DNA from 2 places in the Streptomyces sp. NTD91 genome. Region 2 is predicted to be linked to the other one. Evidence: riboswitches for the same ligand, from Rfam matches in the RefSeq annotation. Region 2 holds a riboswitch; the other holds the start of a gene.

Region 1 (8,414 bases), on a different contig from region 2:
CGCTGCTGCTCGCGGCCGGAGCGCCGGGCAAGCGGTTCACCCTGCCCGGCGCGCGCATGGTGCTCTCGCAGCCCCAGCTCGCCGAGCCGGTGCAGGGCCAGCCGAGCGACCTGCTCATCCAGGCCGAGGAACTGGCCCGGATCCGCGCGCTGACGGAGGAGATGCTGGTACGGCACACCGGGCGCAGGGCCGAGCAGGTCCACCGCGACCTGGAGCGGGACCTCGTCCTGGACGCCCCCGCGGCGGTGGCCTACGGCCTGGTGGACGCCATCGTGCCCACCCGGCGGAGCACCCCGGGTGCAGCGGACGCGAGGTGAGCCGCCGATGCTTCCGGACCTGCCGCCGTTGCCCGCACTCACGCGCGCCGAGGGCGACCTGATCGACCGTTACCTGGAGGCCGCCGACCTGCTGGGCCGGGTCAATCCCGCGCACGGTGGCGACACCTATCGCGGACTGCGTGCGGCCCAGGCCCTGGTGCGCAAGGCGGCAGAGCTGCGTGACGCCCTCGCGCTGATGCACCGGCGGGGCGAGACGGAGCTGTACGGGGACACGCTGGCACGGGCTTTGCGGGTGCTGGACGGTGAACGCCGGACCGCGCGCGTCGCGCTCCCGCCGGACGGCGGCGGCTGATCCGGACGCCCGACCCGGCCGGACGGGACCCGGGTGTCGACGGGTGCCGCCCGGACGGGAGTTGAAACGGCCCGAACGACGTACCGCCGACCGGTGTATATCCGCCTCGTTCTCCGGGCCTCCCGACTTGCGCTCCACGCCGGTCCGAAGTTCGCGGGAAAGCGCATCGTCCCAGGTCCGGGGCTACGTCCGCGATCTGACGTGGTGTCCGACATCGCCCGGTCCACCCGAACGGGCGAGTGGTGAGCAACGCCACAAATTCCCGGATGCATTGGGATTTTCGGACCGGTGTGGGCGAAGATCCCGTCCGACGACAAGCCCCCGCCACCGCGGCGGGGCGGTCCGGGCGGACGCCGAGTCCTGCCGCCGCCCGGATGACCGGTCGACAGGAGTGGATCGGCAGGAGTGGAGGACCCAGGCAAGACGGGTCGCCGGAACGGATGTTCGTCTGCGCGTCACAGAACCCTCTGTGCGCCGCAGCCGGGCGGAGGTTACGAGCAGCCCTTGGGGTGAAGCCGCGGCAACGCGGCCGGGCAACTTCGCCAGCCCGAATCCGACAGGTCATCCTTCACAGGCGGCTGACGAAGGGTTGCGCATGACTGCGCTCAATCGTGTCCCGTCGCTCATGGCCCGGGCCGGCACGGCCTCGGCCCTCACCCTCGCCGCCGTCGGCGGCTCGATCGCGGTCCCCGGCCTCGCCACGGATGCCTCGGCAGCGACCCTCGCGACGAAGGCATTGCAGGTCGCGGCCTCCAAGAAGGGGGCGCCGTACCAGTACGGGGCCACCGGGCCGCGCAGGTTCGACTGCTCGGGGCTGACGCTCTACTCGTTCAAGAAGGCGGGCAAGAGCCTGCCGCGTACCGCAGCCGCGCAGTACAACAAGACGCACCACATCTCCGCCGGCAGCCGCAGGGCCGGTGACCTGGTGTTCTTCCACTCGGGCTCGTACGTCTACCACGTCGGCATCTACGCCGGGCACGGGAAGATCTGGCACGCGCCGAGGACCGGGGACGTGGTGAGGCTCCAGAAGATCTGGACCAGGAGCGTCTGGTACGGCCGGGTCAGCTGACCCCTGTCAGGTCCGGAGCGGCTCCAGCAGCAGGGCCGCTCCGCGCACCGTCGGCGCCACCCCGGTGCCCGCCTGGAGCCCACGGGCGGCCCGGGGCCGGCGGCGCGCGCAGCCGACCCGGTGTGCGCGCACGGCGACGGAGCACGCAGGCGCCACACCGGCCCTCCCCCAGAACAACACCTCCCGTCCGGCCCGGCCCGAAGGCTGCCGTTGCCGTGTCGGCCGGCTAGGGCGTGTTTCGAAAGTCCCGTCTGGTCCGCGACGCCTGGCACGGCACCTCGCCGCGTTGTCGGGATCGTCCACGTACGCCCGGTACGAGGACGACCCTCCGCCTTGCGATGCACCGCACCAGACGCCGCGGACCCCGCCCTCCGGGCGGACGACGCCACTTTCCAAACACGCCCTAGTGGGACCGTTCCGCCGGGACGATCCAGGGGAGTTCGATGGAGACCGTCTTGCCGCCCTCACGGGTGGGGCGGACACGGAGCCTGCCGCCGCACTCCGCGGTGAGCCAGCGGATGATGACCATGCCGCGCCCGTTGTCCTGCTGGACGGCGGCGGGCAGTCTCTTCGGGAAGCGCGGGTGACTGTCCGTCACGCCGATGCGGAGGTGTTCGTCGCAGTCCAGGGCGATGTCGACCGTGAAGGTGGGTGATTGACCGAAGGTGTGCTGTACGGCGTTCGTGGCGAGTTCGGAGACGATGAGTCGCACTGTGTCGGCCACCTCGGTGTCCGACGGCAGGCCCCACTCCGCGAGCGTGCCCACGACATACGTGCGGGCCGCGGAGACCGAGGCGGGATCGCTCGGCAGAGTGACGGATGCTTCCAGATGGTCTGCCATGGCGACGTCGTCCCTTTCCCACGGGCCCGCAGTCCGACACGGCGCGGATGGTTCGAGTACGGTCCCGGACTGGTGCTTGCTCGTCAGCCTGCCACCACCGGGCCGGTCACGGGGAGCGATCCACCAAGATATGCATATATCTGTCGCTCGAAGCGGTGAACTCTCCTACGCGAGACCGTATCCGGGCGGTCCGGAAGGAGTAAGGAGGAGCCCATGCAGAACGGGCCGGCAGTGCGCCGCCGCAAACTGGGTGCCGAACTGCGCACGCTGCGTACCGGTGCCGGGCTCACGAGCGGTGAGGCGGCTCGGCTGGTCGGCTGGCACCAGTCGAAGGTCAGTCGTATCGAGACCGGTGCCAGCGGCGTGAAACCAGCGGATGTGCGGTTACTCCTCGACGCCTACGAGGTGTACGACGGACAACTGCGCGAGCTTCTGCTGATGCTGGCGGGCTCCGACGACACCGGCGGCCGGCACCGCTGGTGGCACGCCTACCGCGGGGTGCTGCCGCCCACGTACCGGGACTTCATCAGCCTGGAGTCGCAGGCGAGCGCGATGCGCACCCTGGAGACCACGGTCGTGCCCGGCCTGCTGCAGACCCCCGAGTACGCCCGCGCGGTGACCCGGGCGGCCGTGAAGAACCTGGACGAGGAGGGCCTGGACGCGCTGGTGGAGGTGCGGCTGGCCCGGCAGGACGTGCTGCGCGCCGACCCCCCGCTGGTGCTGAGCGCGGTGCTGGACGAGGCGGTGCTGCGGCGCGAGGTCGGCGGCCCCGAGGTGATGGCCCGGCAGCTGGAGCGGCTGACGGAGGCGGCCCGGCTTCCCCAAGTCCGTCTCCAGGTACTGCCGTTCGACGCCGGGGCGCATGTCGGCCTCACCGGGCCTTTCGTTATTTTCTCATTTCCGAGCACTTCCGATCTGGACGTGGTTGTTCTTGACCAGTTGACGAGTAGCCTCTACCTGGAGCGGAAAGAAGACCTCATGGCCTACTCGGAGGCCTTCGACACCCTTCGGATGCACGCCCTTTCACCCGAGGACACGTTGGATTACATCGCCGGGATAGGTGACGGCGCGTAAGGAGGCACCATGTCAGCCCTGCCTCGGAACGTCCCTGCCAGTACCGACCTGCACGACGTGCGCTGGCTGCGCAGCAGCTACAGCACGGGAGCCAACAACTGCGTGGAGACGGCCCGGCCGCGCTCCGGCCCCGGGGCCGGGCTGCTCGCCGTGCGCGACTCCAAGCGCCCGGCCGGACCCGCGCTGCTCTTCTCCACCGACAGCTGGGCCGGTTTCCTGACCGCCCTCTGAACCGCCCCCGATCGCACACGTGCTCGGAAGCGACCCCAGGACCCCTCACACGCCATCATCCATACGCGAAGCACGGCCGTGTCACGCCGACTCATGGTCGCGTTTCGACGATCACTCGTACAGCGCGTTCGATCTCGGCCCCGGACAGGTCCGCACGGGCGGTCAACCGCAGCCGTGAAATGCCGTCGGGCACGGAAGGAGGACGGAAGCAGCCCACGGCCAGACCGGCGGTCCGGCAGTCGGCCGCCCAGCGCACCGCCTGTTCCGGGGACGCGGCTCGCACGGAGACCACCGCGGCGTCCGGAGGCACCGCTTCCAGACCCGCGGCGGTCAGCCGTGCGTGCAGTTCCGTGGCCACCGCGCCGGCGCGCGCCGCGCGCTCGGGTTCGCGGACGAGCAGCCGCAGCGCAGCGAGCGCGGCGCCGGCCGCCGCGGGTGCCAGCCCCGTGTCGAAGATGAACGTCCGGGCGGCGTTGACGAGGTGCTCGATCACCCGCCGCGGCCCGAGCACCACCCCGCCCTGACTGCCCAGGGACTTGGAGAGAGTGGCCGTGACCACCACGTCCGCGGCGCCGGCCAGCCCGGCCGCGTACGGCGCTCCCCTGCCGCCGTCGCCCAGCACCCCGAGCCCGTGTGCGTCGTCCACGACCAGACCCGCGCCGTGCTCCCGGCACGCCGCGGCCAGCGCGGCCAGTGGCGCCTCGTCCCCGTCGACCGAGAACACGGTGTCCGAGACGACGACGGCCGGCCCCTGGTGGGTGGCGAGCGCCTTGCGCACCGCCTCCGGGTCGGCGTGCCCGACGACCTGCCGCTCGCCCCGGGCCAGCCTGCAGCCGTCGATGAGGGAGGCGTGGTTGCCGGCGTCGGAGACGATCAAGGAGCCGTGCGGGCCGAGCGCGGTGACCGCGGCCAGGTTGGCGGCGTAACCGGAGGAGAAGACCAGGGCCGCCTCGAAGCCGCAGAAGGCGGCCAGCTCGCGTTCCAGCTCGCTGTGCAGTTCGGTGGTGCCGGTGACCAGCCGGGAGCCGGTGGAGCCGCCGCCCCAGGTCCGGGCGGCGGCGGCCGCGGCCTCGGTGATCTCGGGGTGGTGGGCGAGGCCCAGGTAGTCGTTGCTCGCCAGATCCAGCAGCGGCGAGTCGGCGGGGCGCGGGCGCAGGGTGCGCACGAGTCCGGCGCGGCGGCGCGCCTCGGCCTGCTCGTCGATCCAGCCGAACGCCATGGGTCCTCCGGTGCTTTTGTAGGTAGCGGACAGACCTTAGCGGCACGACGGGTCACCCGAGGTGTGGCAATACCCACACGGTGAACCGTCTCCGTTGTGCAAACTCTCCTTGGCCCGGAGCGGTCCGGTAGGACAGGATCGGACCTCATGGACCTGCTGAACACGCTGGTGGACAAGGGGCTTCGGCGCGAGCTGCCGACCCGCGAGGAAGCGCTCGCCGTTCTGGCCACCTCCGACGACGACCTGCTCGATGTGGTGGCCGCGGCCGGCAAGGTGCGCCGGCACTGGTTCGGACGACGGGTGAAACTCAACTATCTGGTGAACCTCAAGTCGGGCCTGTGCCCTGAGGACTGCTCGTACTGTTCCCAGCGGCTCGGCTCGAAGGCCGGCATCCTGAAGTACACCTGGCTCAAGCCCGACGAGGCCTCCGCGGCGGCCGCCGCGGGTCTGGCGGGCGGCGCCAAGCGGGTCTGCCTGGTGGCCAGCGGACGCGGCCCGACCGACCGGGACGTGGACCGCGTCTCGGAGACCATCCGCACCATCAAGGAGCAGAACGAGCACGTCGAGGTGTGCGCCTGCCTCGGCCTGCTCTCCGACGGCCAGGCCGAGCGGCTGCGCGAGGCGGGCGCGGACGCCTACAACCACAATCTCAACACCTCCGAGTCCACGTACGGCGACATCACCACCACCCACACCTACGCCGACCGGGTGGAGACGGTGAACAAGGCGCACGCGGCCGGGCTGTCCGCCTGCTCCGGTCTGATCGCGGGCATGGGTGAGAGCGACGAGGACCTGGTCGACGTGGTCTTCTCGCTGCGCGAACTCGACCCGGACTCGGTCCCGGTGAACTTCCTCATCCCGTTCGAGGGCACCCCGCTGGCCAAGGAGTGGAACCTCACCCCGCAGCGCTGCCTGCGGATCCTCGCCATGGTCCGGTTCGTCTGCCCGGACGTGGAGGTCCGGATCGCGGGCGGCCGCGAGGTCCATCTGCGCACCCTGCAGCCCCTCGCGCTGCACCTGGCCAACTCCATCTTCCTCGGCGACTACCTGACCAGCGAGGGCCAGGCGGGCAAGGCCGACCTGGAGATGATCGCCGACGCCGGCTTCGAGGTGGAGGGCGCCGGCGAGGTGACGCTGCCGGAGCACCGGACCGGGGCGGCGGCCGGCCACGGGTCGGTCTGCGGCTCGCACGAGGGTTGCGGCGCCCACGACGGCTGCGGCTCGCACGAGGGCGCGGACGTCTGCGGGACGGCCGGCGTGTGCGGTACGGCGGTCGCACCGGCCGCGCAGGAGCCGCGCACCGACCTGGTGGCGGTCCGCCGCCGGGGCGCCGGAACGGACCTCGCGCCCAATGCCTGACCGGCCGGCTCCGTCCCGCCTGAGCCTGTCCGACCTGCTGGAGCTGGACCGGCGGCACGTGTGGCATCCGTACGGCCCCATGCCCGGACGTGCCGAACCGCTCGTCGTGGAGTCGGCGAGCGGTGTCCGGCTGCGTCTCGCCGACGGCTCGGGCGACCTCGTGGACGGCATGTCGTCGTGGTGGTCGGCGATCCACGGCTACAACCACCCGGTCCTCAACGAGGCGGCGCGCGACCAGCTCGGGCGGATGAGCCACGTGATGTTCGGCGGACTCACCCACGAGCCCGCCGTCCGCCTCGCGAAGCACCTTGTCGACATGTCGCCGAAAGGACTGGAGCACGTCTTCCTGGCCGACTCCGGTTCGGTGTCGGTCGAGGTCGCGGTGAAGATGTGCCTGCAGTACTGGCGCTCGCTCGGCCGGCCCGGCAAGCAGCGGCTGCTGACCTGGCGGGGCGGCTACCACGGCGACACCTGGAATCCGATGTCCGTGTGCGACCCCGAGGGCGGGATGCACGCCCTGTGGTCGGGCGTGCTGCCGCGCCAGGTCTTCGCCGACGCGCCGCCGGCCGCGTACGAGGAGTCGTACGCGGACCAGCTGCGCGAGCTGATCGCCCGTCACGCGGACGAGGTGGCCGCGGTCGTCGTGGAGCCGGTCGTGCAGGGCGCGGGCGGCATGCGCTTCCACTCCCCCGCCTACCTCCGGGTGCTGCGCGAGGCGTGCGACGCGCACGACGTGCTGCTGGTGTTCGACGAGATCGCCACCGGGTTCGGCCGCACCGGGGCGCTGTTCGCGGCGGAGCACGCGGGCGTCGCTCCTGATGTGATGTGCGTGGGCAAGGCGCTGACCGGCGGCTATCTGACGCTGGCCGCCACGCTGTGCACCGCGCGGGTCGCCGAGGGCATCTCGCGGGGCGAGGTGCCGGTGCTCGCGCACGGCCCGACCTTCATGGGCAACCCGCTCGCGGCGGCCGTGGGCTGCGCCTCCGTCGAGCTGCTGCTGGGCCAGGACTGGCGGGCCGAGGTCAAGCGGATCGAACAGGGTCTGGGCGAGGGTCTCGCGCCGGCCCGTGAGCTGCCCGGCGTACGGGATGTCCGCGTCCTCGGCGCGATCGGCGTCGTCCAGCTCGACCACGAGGTGGACATGGCGGCGGCCACCGCGGCGGCCGTTCGGGCGGGCGTGTGGCTGCGGCCCTTCCGCGACTTGGTCTACACGATGCCGCCGTACATCACGTCGGACGAGGACGTGGCGAGGATCGCGCGCGCGGTGTGCGCCGCGGCGCGGGAGGGATGAGATGACGGTACTGGTGATCACGGGGACGGGCACGGAGGTCGGCAAGACCGTCACCACGGCCGCCGTCGCCGCCGCCGCGCTCGCGGCCGGGCGTTCGGTGGCCGTGCTGAAGGCGGCGCAGACGGGCGTGCGGCCGGACGAGCGCGGGGACGCCGACGAGGTCGCGCGGCTCGCGGGACCGGTCAGGGCCGACGAGCTGGCCCGCTATCCCGAGCCGTTGGCGCCGGGCACGGCCGCACGGCGGGCCGGGAGGGCGCCGGTGCACCCGCGCGAGGTGGCCGACCGCGCCGCCAAGCTGGCCGCCGAGCACGATCTGGTGCTGGTGGAGGGCGCGGGCGGACTGCTGGTCCGCTTCGACGCTGACGGCGGCACCCTGGCCGACGTGGCGGGGCTGCTCGACGCACCGGTTCTGGTGGTGGCCCAAGCCGGCCTGGGCACCCTCAACGCCACGGAGCTGACCGCCCGTGAGCTGCGCCGCCGTGATCTGGAGTTGGCGGGTGTGGTCATCGGCAGCTGGCCCGACTCCCCCGACCTGGCCACGCGCTGCAACGTGACGGACCTGCCCGAGGTCGCCGAAGCCCCGCTGCTCGGCGCGATCCCCTCGGGGGCGGGCGCGCTGCCACCGGCCGACTTCCGCCGGGCGGCACCGGCTTGGCTGGCAGCGCGGCTGGACGGGACCTGGGACGCGGAGGCGTTCCGG
Region 2 (9,845 bases):
CCGGCCGCGACGGGCTGCCGTCCACGGCCTGGATGGCGTACGGCCTGAACGACGTCATACAACAGCGCAAGCTGATCCAGTCCGGGGAGGCCGACGAGGCGTTCCGCCGCCGGGCGTCCGCCCACCTCGACGCGATGCTCGCGCTGTGCGAGACGGCCCGGTGCCGCCGCGGTCAGCTGCTCGCCTACTTCGGCCAGGACCCGGATCCGGCGGGCTGCGGAAACTGCGACACCTGCCTCACCCCGCCGGAGACCTGGGACGGCACCATTGCCGCGCAGAAGGTGCTGTCGACCGTGGTACGGCTGCGGCGGGAGCGCGGGCAGAAGTTCGGCGCCGTGCAGATCGTCGACATCCTGCTCGGCAAGCGCACCGGCAAGGTGATCCAGTTCGACCACGACCAGCTGTCCGTCTTCGGCATCGGCCAGGACCTTGCCGAGGCCGAGTGGCGAGGCGTCATCCGTCAGCTGCTGGCCCAGGGACTGCTCGCCGTCGAGGGGGAGTACGGCACGCTGGCGCTGACCGAGGCGAGCGGCGCGGTGCTGCGGCGGGAGCGGGAGGTGCCGCTGCGCACGGAGCCGAAGAAACCGGCTGCCGCCCGGTCGCGGCCGGCCGGCGCCTCCGGCGGCGACCGAAAGGCCAAGGCTGCCGTCGCCGAACTGCCCGACGAACTCCTGCCCGCCTTCGAGGCGCTGCGCGCCTGGCGCGCCGAACAGGCCCGCGAGCAGGGTGTCCCGGCGTACGTCATCTTCCATGACGCCACCCTGCGGGAGATCGTCAGCCGCCGCCCCGCCTCGGTGCGTGAGCTGGGCACGGTCAGTGGTGTGGGGGAGAAGAAGCTGGCTACGTACGGGGAAGGCGTGCTGACCGTGCTGGCTTCCTTCCCGGACGGACCGGCTCCGGCCGCCGTCGACACGCCGGACGCCGACGGGCCGGAGCCGGACGAGGGGCCGGAGCCGGACGAGGAGCCGGAGCCGGACGACTGGACATAGCGGGCCGTCCGAGGGGATCGGGGATCGGTCTCAGACCCCGCGCCGCGTAAGCCCTGACGTCCGCGTCCGAGCCGGCCAGGGGCCTTTGGCCGGGGCGGGGACCCGCGGCCTCTGCGGAGGCGACCGACAGCGCGGCGGCGGTGCCTGCGCGGATCTGCCGGACCGGGTCGGACAGGGCGGTCACGGCACGCTCGGCAAGCGGTGCCGGTCACCCGGTACCGGCCGGCGCGGCGAACGTGGCGCCGCGTACCGGCGGATCGCCGTCCTCGTGAGCCGGTCCACGGTGGCGGCCGGCGGGTCACGGTCGGCGGAGGCCAGGGAGTAGGGGTTTCGTTCGGGGCGGGCCGGGTCCGCGACGCCCGGCACGGCACCTCGCCGCATTGTCGGACCACCCGGGTAGCCCAGTGCGCGGGTGGTCCTCCGCCTTGCGACGCACCGCACCGGACGCCGCGGCCTGTCCGGCCTGATCCGAACCAAACCCGTGGGTGCCGACGGCGGCCAGGGCCTTGGCCATGGTGATCCGGACCTCCCGGGACGTATCGTCCGCGGCCCGCGCGAGGCGATGTCGCGGTCGTTCGGCGCCGCCGCGAACACCCAGGTCTCTCCGGGCACGCGCGCAACCGGCGGGCCGGGTCAGGACAGTGCCGTCAGGCCCGGCGCGAACGTGATCAGCAGGGGCAGCAGGGGTACCAGCGCCGCCACCGTCGTCGTGAGGGCCCGGTGCCGGCGCAGCAGCCGGGGCGGCGGCTCCAGCAGACGGTCCACGCGTTCGCCGAGGAGGCGCCGACTGGAGGCGCACGACAGCACACCCCGGTGCTGGTTCAGCTCGATCAGCGCGAGGGCCGTGGTGAGGTGCCCGCAGCGCCGGGACGCCGTGTCGTCCGCGGCCAGCTCGACCAGGCGGTGCGTCTGGTCGCAGAAGTGGGCGAACAGCGGCACGCGGGGGAAGCCCGTGGCGAGCGCGGTGGACAGGTGCAGCAGCCAGTCGTGATGGGCGCGCGCGTGCCCGCGTTCGTGGGTGAGGACGGCGTCCAGCTGATGATCGGTGAGGCGTTGCAGCGCCCCCGTCGTCACGACCAGTTGCGGCGGGTGCCCCGGCATCCACCAGGCGTCCGGGTACTCGTCCTCCAGCACCAGCATCGGGCCGCGCGCCGTCGGAAGCCCGGCTGGCAGGTCGGGGGCGCGCTCGCGGAGCTGCGCGCGGACCTGGCCGCGGCTGCGGCGGCCCTCGACGAGTTCCCGGGCCAGCAGCGCCGTCGTCCAGGCGGCCCCGCAGGCCAGCAGCATGGTGAGGGCGGTGGCCCACACCGGCGCGGAGGAGAGGTCGTAGGCGGCGGTGACGGACGGCGGCGCGGGGGCGAACACCCGGTCCCGGACGGTGCGGAAGACGGCCGCCGCGTCCAGGACCAGTGCGGCCAGGCAGCACAGCAGGACGGTGGCGACCAGGCACTGCCACACCCACAACGCGAGCACCGGTTCCCGCTCGGGCCATGCGGCACGGGTCAGTGCGCGCGGTGCCGGCAGGGCGGCCGTCAGGGCGACGACGCTCAGCAGGAGCAGGCAGACGGTCATGCCGGGGCTCCGGTTCCTGATCGGAGAGTTGTGCGGATGTCAGGTGGTGCGGACGATGCGCCGAGGGCGCGTCGGGTGGTGCGTGTCCGCTCAGTATGACGGTGGGAGGCGGCGAGAGTCAGGTCTCGGAGACGATCCGTTCCGTGCTCCCGTCCGCGTGTTTCCCTCGCGTCGGTGTGCTCGCCTCCCGGGGCCGGAAGCGCCCCGTCGGCCGCTCCCGGACGGCGCTTCGCAGCGCCCCCGGTCCCGGGTTGCCGCCCCTGCGGCACGGGGGCCCAGTCCTTTCGGACGGCGGTGCGGCTCGCAGGGCACCCGCCGCCCCGCACGGTTCGAGCGCGAGGACAGCCGGAGGGCGGCGGCAGGGCACCCGCCGCCCCGCACGGTTCGAGCGCGAGGACAGCCGGAGGGGGGCGGCGGGCAGGGGGCGCAGCGCCGACGGTGTCAGGATCACCGGGACGCCGGCGCCCCCGCTCGGGCAGCGCCGCTGCCCGTCACCCCGCCACGATCCGCCCGCTGACCTCCCCCAGGCCGACACGGAGCCCGTTCGCGCCGGGGGCCCAGGCGGAGAGGGTCACCACATCGCCGTCCTCCAGGAAGGCACGTTTGCCGTCCGGGAGGTCGAGGGGGTCCCGGCCGTTCCAGGTGAGCTCCAGCAGCGAGCCGCGCTGGCGCTCCTCGGGGCCGCTCACCGTGCCCGAGCCGTACAGATCGCCGGTGCGCAGCGAGGCGCCGTTCACGGTCATGTGGGCGAGTTGCTGGGCGGCGGTCCAGTACATCGTCGAGAACGGCGGCTCGGAGACCACATGCCCGTTGACGGCGATGGAGATCCGCAGGTCGTATCCGCCGGGTTCGATGCCCGGTGCCGAGTCGTCCAGGTAGGCCAGCAGGGGGTGCGTGCGCTCCGGAGGCGCCACGCGCGCGTGCTCCAGCGCCTCCAGCGGGGTGATCCACGCCGACACGGAGGTCGCGAACGACTTGCCGAGGAAGGGGCCGAGGGGAACGTACTCCCAGGCCTGGATGTCCCGTGCGGACCAGTCGTTCAACAGGCACAGCCCGAAGACGTGCTCGCGGAAGCCTTCCAGCGGCACCGGGCTGCCCAGCGTCGACGGCACGCCCACGACGAAGCCGACCTCGGCCTCGATGTCCAGCCGGATCGACGGGCCGAAGACGGGTGCCGGGTCTGACGGGGACTTGCGCTGCCCGGACGGCCGTACGACATCCGTGCCCGACACGACGACCGTGCCGGAGCGGCCGTGGTAACCGATCGGCAGGTGCTTCCAGTTGGGGGTGAGGGAGTCCTCGGCGTCCGGGCGGAAGATCCGGCCGACGTTGCGGGCGTGATTCTCCGAGGAGTAGAAGTCGACGTAGTCCGCCACCTCGAAGGGCAGGTGCAGGGTCACCTCGGACAGGGGGTGGAACAGCGGCTCGACGGTCTCGCGGTGCGCGGGGTCGGTGACCCAGTCCGTGATCGCGCGCCGTACCTCGGACCAGACCGGGCGGCCGGCGGCCAGCAGCGCGTTGAGGGTGGGCCGCGCGAGCAGCGCGTGGTGCGGCGAGCCCAGGGCGGCGGCCGCGGCGCTCGTGTCGAGGACCTGGTCCCCGAGCCGGACCCCGACCCTGCGCTCCGTGCTGTCGGAGGGCGAGAACACGCCATAGGGAAGGTTGTGCGGGCCGAAGGGGTCGCCCTCGGGGACGTCGAAGGGGGGCATGGGGTGCTGCCTCACTCTCATCCGGGCCGTGCATGGCGCTCGTTCCATGTGGTCGCGCCCCACGTTACGGCCGTGATGCCTGTCTTGGGCAGAGCCTCATGCCGCGCCCCGAGCAGTGCCGGAGAAGTGTCCGGAAGATGTGTGCCGGGGAGGCTTCGAAAGGTTGCCCGCACCCTGCCTAAAGAGTTCGCAATGTCCGAATGGACCTTGTCGGAGGCGGCAATTCCGGCTTAGCGTCCTTTGGGGACACGGACGGGGTGGGTCCGTTCCAATGGGGGGACACGTGGGGGGACCCGTGGCCGGAGACACCGTCGGTGTGCCGTTCCAGGCGGACCGGGACGTGCCGGGACTGATCGTCAAGTTCGGCGACTATCCGCTGCACCACGGCGGCGTCGGCGCGATCCGCAGCCTGGGCCGGCTCGGCGTGCCCATGTACGCCATCACGGAGGACGCGTACACGCCCGCGGCCTCCTCGCGCTATCTGAAGAAGGCCTTCGTGTGGCCGACGACCGGCGCGGAGGACCCCGCTCACCTGGTCGAAGGTCTGCTGCGCGTCGGCCGCCGCATCGGCCGCCCCGCCGTCCTCGTCCCCACGGACGAGGAGGCCGCCGTACTGATCGCCGAGCACCAGGACGAGCTGGCCGGTTCCTTTCTCTTCCCACGCGTCGACCCCGGGCTGCCGCGCCGGCTCGCCAGCAAGCAGGGCCTGCACGAACTGTGCGTGGAACACGGCCTGGCGAGTCCCGCATCGGCGTTCCCGAAGTCGTACGAGGACATCGTCGCCTTCGCCGACACGGCCTGCTTCCCGGTGGTGGCGAAGAACCGGGAGGCGTTCGTCCGGCGCAGCAAGCCCGCTGTCAACGGCACCACGAGGATCGCCACGCGCGCGGGGCTGCTCTCCCTCGCGCGTGACTGGGGCGAGGCACCCGGCGTGATCCTCCAGGAGTACCTGCCACGCGAGGAGGCCGAGGACTGGATCGTGCACGCCTGCTTCGACCAGGACTCCAGTCCGCTCGCGCTGTTCACCGGCGTCAAGGTGCGCTCGTGGCCGCCGCACGCCGGCATGACGGCGAACGCGTACGTCGTCGACAACCCCGAACTCACCGACCTCGCCGCGCGTTTCGTCAAACAGATCGGCTACAGCGGCATCATCGACCTCGACCTGCGCTTCGACCGGCGCGACGGACAGTACAAGCTCCTCGACTTCAACCCGCGCATGGGCGCCCAGTTCCGGCTGTTCGAGAACGAGTCGGGTGTGGACGTCGTACGCGCGATGCATCTGAACCTGACGGGCCGTTCCGTTCCGGAGGGGGAACAGAGGGCCGGCCACCGTTACATCGTGGAGAACATCGATCTGCCCGCCCTCCTCGCCTACCGCCGCAGCGGTTACACGACGCCGCACGCGCCGGCGAAGGCGAGCGGGACGGAGCTGGCCTGGTTCGCGGGTGACGACCCGCTGCCGTTCCTCACGATGCTGGCACGCTTCGTGCGCCCGGGCGCGAAGCACCTCTATCAGCTGTGGCGGACCAATCGCCGCGGCAGCAGCACCTCCACGAAGTAGGCAAGGCCACCACGCGTGGCACACCGTGTCCTGGGGAGGGACTTCGTGACTCGACCGGTTGCAGTGATCGGGGCCGGGCCGTTCGGCCTGTCCACCGCCGCCCACCTGCGGGCGCGCGGCATCCCCGTCCGCGTCTTCGGCGACCCCATGGTCAGCTGGCGCGACCACATGCCCGAGGGCATGCTCCTGAAGTCCACGCCCGCTGCCTCGAACTTCGACTGCCCGCAGCCCGGCCACGCCCTCGCCGACTACTGCGACGCGGCCGGGATCCGCCGCCTGGTGACCGACGAGGACATCATCCCGGTGGAGACGTTCATCGCCTACGGCGAGTGGTTCCAGCAGAAGCTGGCCCCCGGCCTGGAGGCTGTGCGGGTCGTCTCCGTGGACCGCGACACGAGCGGCGGCTTCGAACTGAAACTGGACTCGGGCGAGATGTTCACCGCGCGCGCGGTCGTCGTCGCCACCGGGCTGTCGGGCCTGGCGCACCTGCCGGCGGAACTCGCGGGAGCCGCCACCGACGGACCGGCGCCCACCGCTGCGGTCTCGCACAGCTCCCAGCACCACGACCTGAGCCGTTTCGCCCGCCAGGAACTGATCGTGATCGGCGCCGGCCAGTCCGCGCTGGAGACGGCGGCGCTCGCGGCCGAGGCGGGGGCACGCGTGCGTGTCGTCGCTCGCGGCCGTGGCCGGGTCGCCTTCGGCGCCCCGCCCTGGGAACAGCCGAGACTGCGTCCCGAGTCCCCGTTCGGCCGCGCCTGGTCGCTGTGGGCCTTCAGCTACTACCCGCACCCCTACCGTTACCTGCCCGAGGCCACCCGGCACTTCCTGGTCCGCCGGGTCCTCGGACCACTCGGCGCCTGGTGGCTGCGCGAGCGCTTCGAGAGCGCCGTACAGGTGCACGACGTGGAGCGGGTCGTGGCCGCCGAGGCGCCGGACGGCAACCCCGTCCTCACCGTCCGCACCCACGGCGGGCGCACCGAGCGGCTCACCGCCGACCATGTCATCGCCGCGACCGGCTACCGCGTCGACATCGCTGCGATGGACTTCCTCGGCCATGGGCTGCGCACCCGGCTCGCGGTGAGCCGCGGCGCCCCGAGGCTCGGCGCCGGTTTCGTGTCGTCCGTCCCCGGCCTGTACTTCACCGGCCTGCCGGCCGCGTCGTCGTACGGCCCGGTGATGCGTTTCGTCTGCGGTACGGAGTTCGCCTCCCCGCGCCTGGCGAAACACCTGGCGGCGGCCCACGGCTGACGCGGGCGCTTCGGCCCCGCGAACCGGGCCATTGTCACCATGAGGCAGCCACCGGGCACCACTTGGGGCCGATCAGTACGTAAGTGCGCAGGACGGCAAGGTGAGTCGAGGAGGCGCGGTGTCCGTATTCTCTGATCATGGCAGCCTCCCCCGCGTACGCACTGATCGCCACCGACCTGGACGGAACGCTGTTGCGCGGCGACGACACGGTCTCCGACCGGTCGTTCGCCGCGCTCGCGCGGGTGGCGCGGGCCGGTGTCCGGCACCTGGTGGTGACGGGCCGCCCGGTCCCGCGGGTACGGCCCCTGCTCGCGCGCCTCGGCTGCACGGGGCTCGCGGTGTGCGGACAGGGGGCACAGGTCTACGACGCCGGGACCGGCCGGCTGCTGTGGTCGGTCCGGCTGGACCGGGAACTGGCAGAGACGGCGCTCGGCAAGATCGAGGCCGAGGTGGGGGAGGTCTACGCGGCCGTCGACCAGGACGGCGTGGAGGGGCTCACGCTCATCGAGCCCGGGTACCGGATGCCGCACCCGACCCTGCCGGCGGAGCGGGTCGACCGGCGCGACGACCTGTGGTCCGCGCCGATCAGCAAGGTGCTGCTGCGCCATGCCGACCTGTCCGACGACGAGTTGGCGGCCGCCGCGCGCACGGTGGTGGGCTCGCTGGCCACGGTCACCATGTCCGGGCCGGGAACCGTGGAACTGCAGCCGTCCGGGGTGACCAAGGCGACCGGTCTCGCGCTGGCCGCCGAGCGGCTCGGGATCACGGCGCGGGAGGCGCTGGCGTTCGGCGACATGCCCAACGACATCCCGATGTTCGACTGGGCGGGGCGCGGGGTCGCCATGGCCAACGCGCATCCCGAACTCAAAGCGGTGGCCGACGAGATCACCCTGTCGAACGAGAACGACGGTGTCGCCGTGGTCCTCGAACGACTGTTTGCCGTCCACTGACCCGGCGGACCGACTGACCGGCACATCAGTAGGCGGCCGTCCGGAGGAGGCCGGCATGGCCTGGTGCACGCTCGCCGGATGCCCGGCGGCCGCCCGGTACGCCCCCCGTCCGTCAGGTTCGGGGAGCGTGCCGGGCGGCCGATGCCGGGACGGCCCGCGGGGCCGGCGACGGCCGGACGCGCGGGACGTCGGGGAGCGGCCCGTGGGCGGCCGTGGGCCGTCAGTAGGCGCTGTTGACGTTGTCGATCGAGCCGTAGCGTGCGGCGGCGTAGTTGCAGGCGGCGGTGATGTTGGCGACCGGGTCGTAGGGACTGGAGGCGGTACCGGCCACGTGGTACGCGTGGAAGGTGGGGTCGATGACCTGGAGCAGGCCCTTGGACGGGATGCCGGCGGCGGCGTTGGAGTCCCACAGGTTGATGGCGTTCGGGTTGCCGGAGGACTCACGCATGATGTTGCGGTAAATACCGTTGTAGGTGCCCGGGATGCCCTTCTGGGCCATGATCGCGAGCGACTCGCGGATCCAGCCGTCGAGGTTGTCCGGATACCCGGCGCGAGTGCCGGCGGCCGGGGTGGTGCTCGTGGTGGCCGCCGAGGCGCTGGTGGCGCCGACGAGGGGCAGGGCGAGTACGGCGGCGCCGGTACCGAGGAGGGCGAGGACACGGGCGAGGCGGTTGGTGCAGGGGCGGCGATGTCGAGCGGCAGCAGGCATGGGGACGTTCCTCTCCTACGCCTGCGAGGTGAGCTGTCGGGTTCGGGCGGCGAGGTGCCCGGCCGTGCCCGGAAGGGACACGGCTTCACCCCCAGCCGTACCGGTGCGGTGCGTGCCGACCGGTCCGGCGACTTACCTGGGTCCCCCGCTCCTGCCGTACGAATGGTCCGTGGATGGGTGCGCGGGCGGCGGCAGGATTCGGCGTCCGCCCGACGGCCGGGAAGGTATGCGAGAGCACATGCCGGAAACAAGTGCGTGAATCACACAACGCACCATTTGACCTTGATCAATGCTATATGAGGCACTTGATCCTTTGCGGTTGCCAATCTCAACTGGCCTACCGGGCAAGGAGGGACGGCGTTCGGCGGGTCTCCGGGGTGGGGGGCGGTCCGTGACCCAACTCACGAAGTAGCAAAGTACTCTAAATCCGGCATAGGGGATTCATGTGGATCGGCCGCGCGGTGGAACCCGTGGCATGGTGCCCGTCGTTGTCGTAGTGATCGCGGCACCTGTCGGTGTCGTGGGTGGTCGCGGCGGCGCGGAGGGGGTGCGCGGGGTCGCCTCCGCCCGCCTGTCGTTCGCGACAAAGCGCGTGGGTTCCTGTTAAGTCGATGAATGCCCGTCCTTACTACTTGATCAAAAACATACCGACCATGATCCGATAGCGCCCGCTGGACCGGTGGGCGCTATCAGCGATCGAACAGGGACCGGATACGCTGACTCGAGTGATGGCAGCGACCTATCGACAAACCGTGTGATCGCCAGCAGACACCAGCAGACAGGAGACCCCTCGTGACCGTCGTCGGGCCGTTCGGGCTGAGCGTGCGGGACCAGGCTCTGGAAGCCGATGTCCAGGCCGGATTGGCGGCTGTCGAGGAAGGCTTGCTCGAGGCCACCAAGAGCGAGGTCCCGTTCATCACGGAGGCCGCGCAGCACCTCGTACGAGCGGGCGGGAAGCGGTTCCGGCCGCTGCTCGTGATGCTCGCGGCCCGGTTCGGCGACCCCTATGCGCCGGGCATCGTGCCGTCGGCCGTGGTCGTGGAGCTGACGCACCTGGCCACGCTGTACCACGACGACGTCATGGACGAGGCGGCCGTGCGGCGCGGC

The links. A riboswitch is a leader RNA that binds a small molecule or an ion and turns the genes downstream of it on or off. The one in region 2 is predicted to bind cyclic di-AMP.
Region 1: it holds a riboswitch for cyclic di-AMP, as region 2 does, so the genes downstream of both, AC5WRT_RS10860 (C40 family peptidase) here and AC5WRT_RS25550 (transglycosylase SLT domain-containing protein) in region 2, are expected to answer to the same signal.

Annotation. Positions count from the first base shown of each region.
Region 1 covers NZ_JCAJZW010000007.1:118,158-126,571, reverse strand. Annotated here, with positions in the region: gene AC5WRT_RS10870 (ATP-dependent Clp protease proteolytic subunit) at 1-317, shown strand, start outside; gene AC5WRT_RS10865 (hypothetical protein) at 325-630, shown strand; cyclic di-AMP (ydaO/yuaA leader) riboswitch at 1,093-1,222, shown strand; gene AC5WRT_RS10860 (C40 family peptidase) at 1,226-1,699, shown strand; gene AC5WRT_RS10855 (hypothetical protein) at 1,706-1,855, opposite strand; gene AC5WRT_RS10850 (ATP-binding protein) at 2,103-2,540, opposite strand; gene AC5WRT_RS10845 (helix-turn-helix domain-containing protein) at 2,754-3,614, shown strand; gene AC5WRT_RS10840 (DUF397 domain-containing protein) at 3,624-3,845, shown strand; gene AC5WRT_RS10835 (8-amino-7-oxononanoate synthase) at 3,937-5,064, opposite strand; gene bioB (biotin synthase BioB) at 5,212-6,423, shown strand; gene AC5WRT_RS10825 (adenosylmethionine--8-amino-7-oxononanoate transaminase) at 6,416-7,714, shown strand; gene bioD (dethiobiotin synthase) at 7,716-8,414, shown strand, end outside.
Region 2 covers NZ_JCAJZW010000028.1:9,489-19,333, reverse strand. Annotated here, with positions in the region: gene recQ (DNA helicase RecQ) at 1-989, shown strand, start outside; gene AC5WRT_RS25575 (M56 family metallopeptidase) at 1,623-2,561, opposite strand; gene fahA (fumarylacetoacetase) at 3,053-4,270, opposite strand; gene AC5WRT_RS25565 (carboxylate--amine ligase) at 4,587-5,831, shown strand; gene AC5WRT_RS25560 (FAD-dependent oxidoreductase) at 5,877-7,079, shown strand; gene AC5WRT_RS25555 (HAD family hydrolase) at 7,217-8,029, shown strand; gene AC5WRT_RS25550 (transglycosylase SLT domain-containing protein) at 8,250-8,738, opposite strand; cyclic di-AMP (ydaO/yuaA leader) riboswitch at 8,742-8,917, opposite strand; gene AC5WRT_RS25545 (polyprenyl synthetase family protein) at 9,531-9,845, shown strand, end outside.